Regions from separate parts of the Arthrobacter sp. 10N410 genome, predicted to be linked through region 2. Evidence: predicted binding sites of a transcription regulator. Region 2 holds the regulator's gene; each other region holds the start of a gene.
The links. The regulator LexA, encoded in region 2, represses DNA repair genes until DNA is damaged. The targets are predictions, from matches to a motif close to TCGAACANNTGTTCGA.

Region 1 (3,269 bases), on a different contig from region 2:
AGCGTCGGCTGATGCCGGCCTCGCAGCGCTGCGTGAGTTCCACGAGCGGGTCCCCCGCAATTCCGATCACCGAGGCCTCCGGGACCACGGGCTGCTTCCATCCCATGTCCGTGACCGGATCCATCCGGCAGCGGTCCGCGAGCGCCTCGGTGTGTGCCAGCAGGCTCTTAAGGTCCGCGGCGCCGTAGCCGGCGGCGTGCATGATTTCCTGGCCCAGCCGCAGCATCTGCGCGGAGGATTTCAGCCAGGCCTGCCCGTTGGGTTGCAGCTGCGGCGCGGCGGAGAGCTCGGGCAGGGATTTCAGTGTCCGGGCGGAGTCCAGCACGTCCGCCGTCGCGGCACCGTCCTCGGCACAGTAGCGCACGGCGTTGCTCAGCACCGCGGGGACTGCGTGTTCCGCGGCGAGCTTGAGCATTCGCACCGCGTGGGCCGTGCTCAGCGGCTCGCCGGGCGGGCTGAGCTGCGAGACGACCTCAGCGGCGAGAGTTCCCGCCGGCATGGCGTCCAGCCAGCGCTTGAAGAACGTGCGGGGCCGGAGGTAGCGCCGGCCGCCCATCGCGCGGCCGACGTCGGAGTCCGGGCCGATCAGCACGGTCAGCACCGGTTCGAGGGTCTGCGGGTCGAGGGCGCGGGAGGCCAGTTCCGCCCTGGTCACGGCGACGGGCACCGTTCCTCCGGCCTTGCCCGTGGTGCGGGCGTGGGCGTCGGAGACCAGCCGGCACAGCGCCCGGTAGCCGGCGCCGCGGTTGTGCCCGTGCGCCAGTACGACGACGCGGCCGCCGAGCTGGGTGCGGAGGTCGCCGTCGTCGTCGAAGACTGCCAGGTCCACCCCCACGACTGGGTCAAGCCCTGCCGCCATGCAGGCTTTCAGGTGCTTGACCGTGCCGTAAAGCCCGTCACGGTCCGTGCAGGCGAGCGCCGTGGCCCCGTCCGCGGCGGCGGCAGCAGCCAGTTCCTCCGGCCAGGACACCCCGTAATGGGCGCTGAAGGCGGTGGCAACGTGCAGGTGGGTGAAGCTCATGCCGACTCGGGCTTCCTGATAGTGCGCAGGGCATCGTGGATCCGCAGCAGCCGCCAGCGACCGCTGCCCAGATGACGGCTCAGGTCCAGGGTGAGGGTGTCCTCCGGGTTACCGGCGTCCCGGACCTGGATCCGCCAGATCTCGTGGTCCACCAGTCCCGGGCCGCTGCCCAGCGGAGCCCGCTGCTCCTCGGCCCACCACTGCCGCCGCTCAAACCAGCGGACCGGTTCGGCGCAGACGTCGTAGTGCCGGCCGCCCCAGGCAAGGGACAGCGGCTGGCCGGACGGGGTGCACGCGACGTCCACCGACTCGCTGAACATCCCCATGGTGCCTCCCGGAATACGCTGACCTCTGGCAAGAATCTTGAGAGGGTATTCGAATATATCTTCGAACAATTCAAGTCTACGCCGGGCCCGGGACAAAACCTAGATGGGGGTGGACGGACGCAAGCGCAGGTAGCAGGATTGAGCTATGAGCTCCCATAGCGCACTCCTGAAGCACGTAAGCATCGCCGCCAAGGATTCAACCTTGGTGGCGAAGTTCGATATAGACGGGAATATCCCGAGTTCCGGGGCCTATGTGGTGGGGCTCGTGGCGGCCACCCCGGACCATTCGCACCAGCGCCGGATGGAAATCGAGTTCATGAACGGCGAGGCAGTTTCTTTCTTCTGTTTCAGCCATGACGGCACGGAAGAGAACTTCGACCTCAAGGGTGTGGAGCACTCCGGCAACACCATCACCGGCAACTTTCCGCTGAGCACGGTGATGGGGCTGGCCAAGGGCCATCTGATGACGGCCTACAGCGATTGTGAGGGCCGGGAGTACCAGGCCAACGTGCCCGTCGAAGAGTCGCTCTAGCTGAGTCGACCAGCCCTAGCTAGAAGCTTTGTAGACGTCCAGCTCAAGCCGGATGAAGGCATCGATCATGGCCCGGTAGGTCTGTTCGACGATCTCGGTGTCGATGTCCTTCTGCTCAGCCGTCGCCTTGACGTGTTCTAGGACCCGCTCCACGCGGCCGGGCGCCCGCACCTCGGCACTGTCCGCCTTCAGGGTGCCGGCAATCCGGATAAGCCGTTCGCGCCGGCCGATCAGCGCGACGATCTGTTCGTCCACCTCGTCGACCGCCACCCGCACGGCGGCGAGTTGTTCCTTATCGGCCTGGGCGTCTTTGGCGTCACGGTGATGTGTGGACATGTGCATGACAGTATCGAACGATGCAACCACGAGTCGACTTCATCTCATTGGGTGTCCGCAGCGTTGACGCCTCGCGCCGCTTCTACGTGGAGGGCCTCGGGTGGCCGGTCCACCGGGAGGTTTCCGGCGAGGTGCTCTTCCTGCAGGTCAACCACGGGCTTATCCTCTCGCTCTGGGACGCCGGGCAGATGCAGGCCGAGGCCGCCACCGATCCCCCGGCGGGCATCCCCTGCATCACCCTGAGCCACAACGTGGGCAGCGCTGACGAGGTGGACCAGGCGATGCGCCAGGCGGAGGCCGCCGGCGCCGTCGTCGTGGCCGCGCCGAAGACCCAGCCTTGGGGCGGCTATACGGGCTACTTCGCGGACCCGGACGGTTTCCGCTGGGAGGTCGCCTTCAACCCCACTTGGACGGTCGACGCCGGCGGCAAGGTCACGGTCTAGTCGCCGCCGATGACCTGGCTCGAAAACACTTCTGCAGACGGGCCGCCCGCTGCGACGAATTCTTTCAAAAGGGAAAGCCCCACTGAAAGCGGCAGGGAGAGCCTTCCCCGGTACTGGGGCTCGAGCATTGTTTCCGGCGACGATCCCCATTCGCTCGGTTCACCCACAAGCCTGGTGAATGTCCGTCCGCGAACGAACGGTCTCTCGAGTTTCCCCGTCATCCGCTGTTCCAGAACGTGCGAGTCCACGGAGAGCAAACTCAATGTCATGAGTTCGGGACGCGCCGCCTTTTCAAGCCAGCGTCCGAAGCCTAGGAAGTAGCTCTCTTGGATCTCACTGGCCAGAACTCCAGCTTCTTCCTGCAACTCACGGTTGGCCCCGTTGGCCGCCAGTTCCGCCAAGGGAAGCGAAGCGCGGCCCTGAAAATCCTTGGGCTCCAGCGCACCCGAGCCACTCGGAGCCAACTGACCGCCGCTGTTTAGGTTATGAATTCCTTGATCCACTATGAGCAGCTTGCCATCGCTCGTGAATGCCATGACTGAGGTCCCAACCACGTTTACAAGCCATGAGTCGTGGAAGTCCCTGAGCGCCCCGCGTCGGGTAATGAAAAG
Region 2 (3,269 bases):
CCAGTTGGGGCGCACCGTAGGGGCGCAGTCCCCGCAGATTGGTCCGGAGGGGCAGTCGGTTGAGGCGCTCTAGCTGGTCAGTCACTTGCCCAGTTTAAGTGAGACCCGGCCCCGCCCCGAAACTGTGACCGCGAATGGCCGCCCGGCGGCACCGATGGCCCGGCGCGCCACTCGCCCGGGTAGGGCTTACTTGGAGGGTACGTAGAGCTGCTGGCCGGGGAGGACGCGGCCGGCTCCGAGGTTGTTGAGCTGAACGATGTCGGCGACCACGTCACGGGGGTCGCGCTCCGGGGCGACGGCACCGGCGATGGCCCAGAGTGACTCCCCCGGCTGGACCGTAACGGTGACCGTCGGGGTGAGCGAGAGCTCCGCGGCCGAGTCGGCGGCTTTGGCCGGAGCATTCAGGAAGCCGGACAGTGACAGGACGAGCACGGCCAACAGAACCAGCGGCAGCCCGAAGAAGACGAACCGACCGCGGCGGGTCAGCCGCAGCCGAGCCTGCCGGGCTGGTGCCGCGGGTGCGGCCTCCATGGGGATGGAAACCAGCGAACCGGAAATAGCGCTTACTGCTGACATGAGCTGAGCCCTCCTGGACTTGTCTGTGCCACTGGAAATACCTGTGCCGCCCGGCGTACTCCTCGTACCTGCCGCCAACCGGCCTAACCTTCAAACGCAAAACCCTTGAATGCGAACCCTCAAACCCGAAACTTCGAATACAGAACCGAAACCAGCGGACCGACCCAAGGGTGAAGCTTCGAACACATATTCGAACTTCGCTGTTCCTGTTTTAGCACTTATGAACGAACATTGTCGAGACTCGCTAGAACAAATGTTTGAAAAACCTTGTCGGCTGGCCTACTTTTGAATCACAGGACAACCACTTGTGTTGATGAACATCAGTTGATCAGCGGGGTCTGACATTTTCAGCTCGGCAGGTCCCGGTAGCCACAGCGGCCGGGCGGAATGGAAAGGCATGGCGAACATGGCAGCACAAGCCGCCGGCGGGAGGGCTTCCCAGCGCAGCCCCCAAACCGGCCGGGCGCCGAAAAGCCTGACCGTCCGGCAGAAAAAGATCCTGGAGACCATCCAGCGTTCCGTGACGGACAACGGTTACCCGCCCTCGATGCGCGAGATCGGCGACACGGTCGGGCTCGCCAGCCTCTCCAGCGTCACCCACCAGCTCTCGCAACTGGAAAAGCTCGGCTACCTGCGGCGGGACCCCAAGCGGCCGCGCGCCATGGAAGTCCTCATGCCGCTGACACTGGATGAAGGCACGACCAGGATTTCCGGCGTGGAGAAGTCCAGCGGCCTGCGGGCTGTCGGCGGCCTCGCCGTCTCGGAGCTTGCCAGCGCCACGGACACGGCCATGGTGCCGTTCGTGGGCCGTATCGCCGCCGGCGGGCCGATCCTGGCCGACCAGGTGGTGGAGGACGTGATGCCCCTGCCGCGCCAACTGGTGGGCCACGGCGAACTGTTTATGCTCCGGGTGGCAGGCGATTCGATGATCGACGCCGCCATCTGCGACGGCGACTGGGTCGTCGTCCGACGTCAGAACGATGCCGTCAACGGGGACATCGTGGCCGCCCTGCTCGATGACGAGGCAACGGTCAAGACGTTCCGCCAGCGGGACGGCCACACCTGGCTGCTCCCGCAGAACACCCAGTACGAGCCGATCCTCGGCGACCATGCCGTCATTATGGGCAAGGTCGTCTCGGTGCTGCGCTCCCTGTAGCGCCCCTGCCACACCACTCTCCGGCCGGCCCATCTCCCGGCAGCTCGAAGGCCCCGTCCGCAGTTCCGGACGGGGCCTTCTGCGCTCCCGCCCGGTTCTTGGCACACTGACAGCGCGCCCGCCCGCGCGGTGCCGCGGTGACCCGGCAGTGCCGGTCCCGGGCGCGGAAAAGCGGGCGGGAACGCAAGCGCCGGCCCACATACCCCCGGCCCGGCCCCGGCCGACGGCAGCCTGCGTGGCGGGCCGCTTCACCGGTTACGTGGCGGGCTGCTTGGGGCTCTCCTTGGCGAGGCGTTCCAGGGCGGCCAAGGCCACCGAGGTGTCGGTAGTGGGCCAGAAGGGGGGCAGGGCGGCCCGGAGGAACGCTCCGTACCGTTCGGTGGACAGCCTGGAATCGAGGACCGCCACCACGCCCTTGTCCGACGTCGAACGGATCAGCCGGCCGGCGCCCTGGGCGAGGCGGATGGCCGCGTGGGTCGCCGAGACGCTCATGAAGCCGTTGCCGCCGGACTGGGCCACAGCCCGGGAGCGGGCGGTCATCAATGGATCGTCCGGCCGCGGGAACGGGATCCTGTCAATCACCACCAGGCGGCAGGAGTTCCCGGGCACGTCGACGCCCTGCCAGAGCGACATGGTGCCAAAGAGACAGGTGTCCGGCTCATCGGCGAACTGCTTCACGAGCGCGGTCATGGTCGACTCGCCTTGGCAGAGAATGCTCAGGCCCAGCCGGGGACGCATCGCCTCGGCCGCATCCTCGGCGGCGCGCCGGGAAGAGAAGAGACACAGGGCGCCGCCGCCGGAGGCACGGATCAGCTTCTCGAGCTCATCGAGGGCTTCCGGGGATGTTCCCCGGCCCGGCTTGGGCAGGTGCTTGGCAACGTAGAGGATGCCTTGCTTCGGATATTCGAAGGGCGAACCGACGTCGACGCCCGTCCAGCTGGGTGCGCCCGGGCCCACCAGGCCGAGCCCTCCGGCCGCCGGCTCGAAAGCCGAACCGATCGCCAGGGTTGCCGATGTCAGGACGACTGTATGGTCGGCGAACAGTCCCTCGCGGAGCCGACCGGCGACGCTGAGCGGGGCGATGTTGATCAGGGCCGGCGCGGAGTCATCGGGCTGCGAGTAGCCCTGTTGCGGGTCGAAGCTGCTGTTGCGGGAGAACCAGACCACCTCGCGGTTCTCCTTGGCGGCCAGAAGCCGTTCGCACAGTTCCAGGATCACCATCAGCCGGGACCGCGCAAGCTGCCGGCCGCCGTCGGCCGTGTTGGCGCTGTCCCCCTTTGAATCGGAGAGCGCGGCGCGGCAGGCGTCGCGCAGCTGGTCCACGCAGTCGAGCTGTTCGCTGTTCAGTCCGTTCGGCATCAGGCCGCTGGGAACGCCCTCGATGGCGAGCTCAAGGTTGGACGCGGCGTTATTGAGCGCATCTACCGTGATCCCGGCGTGCTTGCGGGCGCCGGAGGCGGCGGCGTGGACCATGGCCACGGACAGCTGGCCGGACACGGCGCCCGTGACCCGGTCCTGCAGTTCGTGCGCCTCGTCC
Region 3 (3,269 bases), on a different contig from region 2:
GATGTGCACCCCGACAACCCGCAGCCGCGATCCATCACGCAGGTGGTGGAGATGGTCAAGTCCGGCGGCCTGATCGCCTACCCGACCGACTCCTGCTACGCCCTCGGCGCACAGCTGGGAAACCGGGACGCGCTGGACAGGATCCGCGCCATCCGGCACCTGGACGATAAGCACCACTTCACTCTGGTCTGCAAGGACTTTGCCCAGCTCGGCCAGTTTGTCCAGATCGACAACGACGTGTTCCGCAGCATCAAGGCCGTGACGCCGGGCAGCTACACCTTCATCCTGCCCGCTACCAAGGAAGTGCCGAAGCGGCTGCTGCACCCCAAGAAAAAGACGGTCGGTGTGCGCATCCCGGACAACAAGGTGGTCCAGGCGCTGCTGGCCGAACTCGGCGAGCCATTGCTCTCCAGCACGCTGCTGCTCCCGGACGAGGAAGAGCCGCTGACCCAGGGCTGGGAAATCAAGGAGAGGCTGGACCATGTGGTGGACGCCGTCATTGACTCCGGGGACTGCGGAGCCGAGCCGACAACCGTCATTGATTTCTCCAGCGGCGTCGCCGAGGTCGTCCGCCACGGCATGGGCGATCCGTCGAGGTTCGAATAACGCCGGGAACAGCGACCGCCGGCTTGGCCCGGCGGGTACTTGCCGCGACGCCCCCGGCCCCCTAGTGTTCGGATCATGGCCGCGCCCGGGGGAAACGCACGCTGTCGACAACGCATGACGCCGACGCTGCTGTCCGTGGCGTGCCTCGTCATTGGGGCGGTGACGGCGGGCTGCGGTTCGGCTCCGCCGGCGGAGCCGGCCGGCGAGCCAGCACTGACCAAGCTGCCGGCAGCCTCGGCCGCGGCCGGGACGGGAGCCGGACTGTCGCCGGGCATGACCCTGGCGCCGGCGCCGCCCGTTCCGCCAGCCCCCGCCCGGCACGGTGCAGATGAATGCCTGCCGCAGCATGCCGGGGTCGCCGCGGCCAACGGGCCCCTTGAGTGCCAGTACTTCACTTCAGGCTCGATGATGCCGGCCTCTGTGCCCCGGGGTCCGGGACTGAGTTCCGGCGACTACGCCGTAAGGTTCAGCAGCGTGGGTGGCCACGCACTGATGACAGTGCGGATCCGCTGCGCTTCGTACGTGGTCAGGGTCGGCATTGCCGGCGAAACAATCACACCGGACCCGCGGACACTGGAAAGCTTTGTGGGCACGTGCAACTTCCCGTGGGACCAGGAACAAGCACGGATGAAGCGATACCTTCAGGCTCCGCTTCAGTTTGCGCGCCGGGAAAGCGGCATTGTGCTGCACAACCCGGAATGGGGAGTCACGCTGTTCGGCACCCCGTACGAGGCCGCCTGATCCCCCAGACCCCTCCTCCCGGGCCCGTGCCCGCACGTCCGGCCGGAACCTTCAGCAGGGTCGGTCAAATGTCAGCCCCCGGGGCTACACTTTAATTCGAACATATATTCGAAAAAGGGTGTGTTGTGGGCGTAATCATCGGGCCCCGCGTGATAGATGCGGGCACTTCCCTGCTGTCGGTCCTGGTCTCGCCGGTGGCGGTCGCCGCCGGCTATCCGTCGCCGGCGCAGGACTACTTTGACGGCAGGATCGACCTCAACGAGCACCTGATCAAGGACATCACCAGCACCTACGTCGTGCGGGTGTCAGGGGACTCGATGGAGGGCGCCGGCATCAGCGACGGGGACGAGTTGATCGTCAACCGGGCGCTCGAGCCGCGCGACGGGTGCGTCGTCGTCGCCGTCCTCGACGGCGAACTCACCGTCAAGCGCCTCCGCGTCACCCCGTCAGGCGTGGTCCTGCAGGCGGACAACCCGCGCTACCCCGACATCCGGGTCCCCGCCCTCTCCGACCTGGTCATCTGGGGCGTCGCCACCCGGTGCCTGCACCATGTCTGAGACCAATGTCTGAGCCCCATGCCTGAGGCCCGGCCCGGCGGCAGTATTGCCCTCGTGGATGTGAACTGCTTCTATGCCAGCGCCGAACGCGCGTTTGATCCCTCACTGGAGGGCAGACCGGTGGTCGTGCTGTCCAACAACGATGGTTGCGCCGTCACCCGTTCGCCCGAGGCAAAGGCCCTCGGCATCCCGCTCGGGGAACCGTGGTTCAAACTCGCCCCGCGGGCCAAGGAGTGGGGGCTCGTGGCCAAGTCCAGCAATTACGAGCTCTATGGCGACATCAGCGCGCGGGTGATGGAACTCCTGGGCCGGTATTCGGCCTGGCTGGAGGTCTACAGCATTGACGAGGCCTTCCTGGGCGTGCGCGGAAACCCGGAGGAACTGCTGCTGCTGGGGCAGGCCATGAAGACGGCGGTCCGGCGGAACGTCGGTGTTCCGGTGTGCGTCGGCATTGCCGGGACCAAGACCCTGGCGAAACTGGCCAACAAGTGGGCCAAACACAACCCGGCGTTCGACGGCGTCTGCCACTGGGATTCCGTTCCCGCCGACCGGCAGGAACGTCTCATGGCCGGCCTGTCCGTGATCGAGCTCTGGGGCGTTTCCACGCGCCTGACCAAACGGTTGAACGCGCTGGGGATCCATACCGTGCTTGACCTTGCCAGGGCGGACCCGGTCCGGATCAGGGACCGTTTCTCGGTGGTGCTTATGCGCACGGTCCTGGAACTGCGGGGGACGCCCTGCATCCCGCTCGAAGAGGAACACATCGGCCGCGACCAGCTGATCTTCAGCAGGTCGTTCGCGACGCCGATCAGCACACCGGCCGGAATGCGCCAGGTCCTCGGGATCTACGCGCAACAGGCCAGCGCCCGGCTCGCCCGGCACGGCCTGCAGGCCAAAGTCCTGACTGCTTTTGCCGCCACATCCCACTACAACCCCCGGGACAGTTCGCATCCCTCGGTGTGTGTTTCGCTGCCGATGCCCACCGCGGACCCGGTGCTGCTGGCCAGGGCTGCCTACGCCCTGCTCCCCCGGATCGACGACGGCGTCAAGTATGCGCGGGCCGGCATCATGGTGACCGACCTGCGCCCGACAGCCAACCAGGCCCCGCTGGCCGTGTTCGAGAACCCGCATGAGGAGCGCGGCATCGGCCCGCTGCTGGAGGAGGTCAGCCGGAAGTACGGCCGGGGCTCCATCGGTCTGGGCCACGCCGGAATCCGCGGCGGCCCCGACTGGACGATGAAGCGCGACATGCTCTCCCCGCGCTACACAACCCACTGGGACGAACTCCCCGTGGTCAAGGCCGCCTGACGGCGCCGGCACGAAGGTAGGACCGGGGCACCGGGGCGCGGGAGCACGGGAGCACCG

Region 1: AC1DB8_RS05795 (DUF6504 family protein) is a predicted target of LexA. The motif match lies at 1,397-1,412, and genes of this name have one in related genera.
Region 3: AC1DB8_RS07290 (LexA family protein) is a predicted target of LexA. The motif match lies at 1,444-1,459, and genes of this name have one in related genera.

The regions. Positions count from the first base shown of each region.
Region 1 is NZ_JBFTIP010000002.1:270,016-273,284, reverse strand. It holds gene AC1DB8_RS05800 (DNA polymerase III subunit alpha) at 1-1,021, opposite strand, end outside; gene AC1DB8_RS05795 (DUF6504 family protein) at 1,018-1,347, opposite strand; gene AC1DB8_RS05790 (hypothetical protein) at 1,493-1,879, shown strand; gene AC1DB8_RS05785 (chorismate mutase) at 1,895-2,221, opposite strand; gene AC1DB8_RS05780 (VOC family protein) at 2,236-2,658, shown strand; gene AC1DB8_RS05775 (hypothetical protein) at 2,655-3,269, opposite strand, start outside.
Region 2 is NZ_JBFTIP010000010.1:49,954-53,222, forward strand. It holds gene AC1DB8_RS16140 (histidinol-phosphate transaminase) at 1-85, opposite strand, end outside; gene AC1DB8_RS16145 (LysM peptidoglycan-binding domain-containing protein) at 187-531, opposite strand; gene lexA (transcriptional repressor LexA) at 983-1,732, shown strand; gene AC1DB8_RS16155 (ATP-dependent DNA helicase) at 1,988-3,269, opposite strand, start outside.
Region 3 is NZ_JBFTIP010000002.1:619,415-622,683, forward strand. It holds gene AC1DB8_RS07280 (L-threonylcarbamoyladenylate synthase) at 1-606, shown strand, start outside; gene AC1DB8_RS07285 (hypothetical protein) at 721-1,347, shown strand; gene AC1DB8_RS07290 (LexA family protein) at 1,473-1,904, shown strand; gene AC1DB8_RS07295 (Y-family DNA polymerase) at 1,923-3,212, shown strand.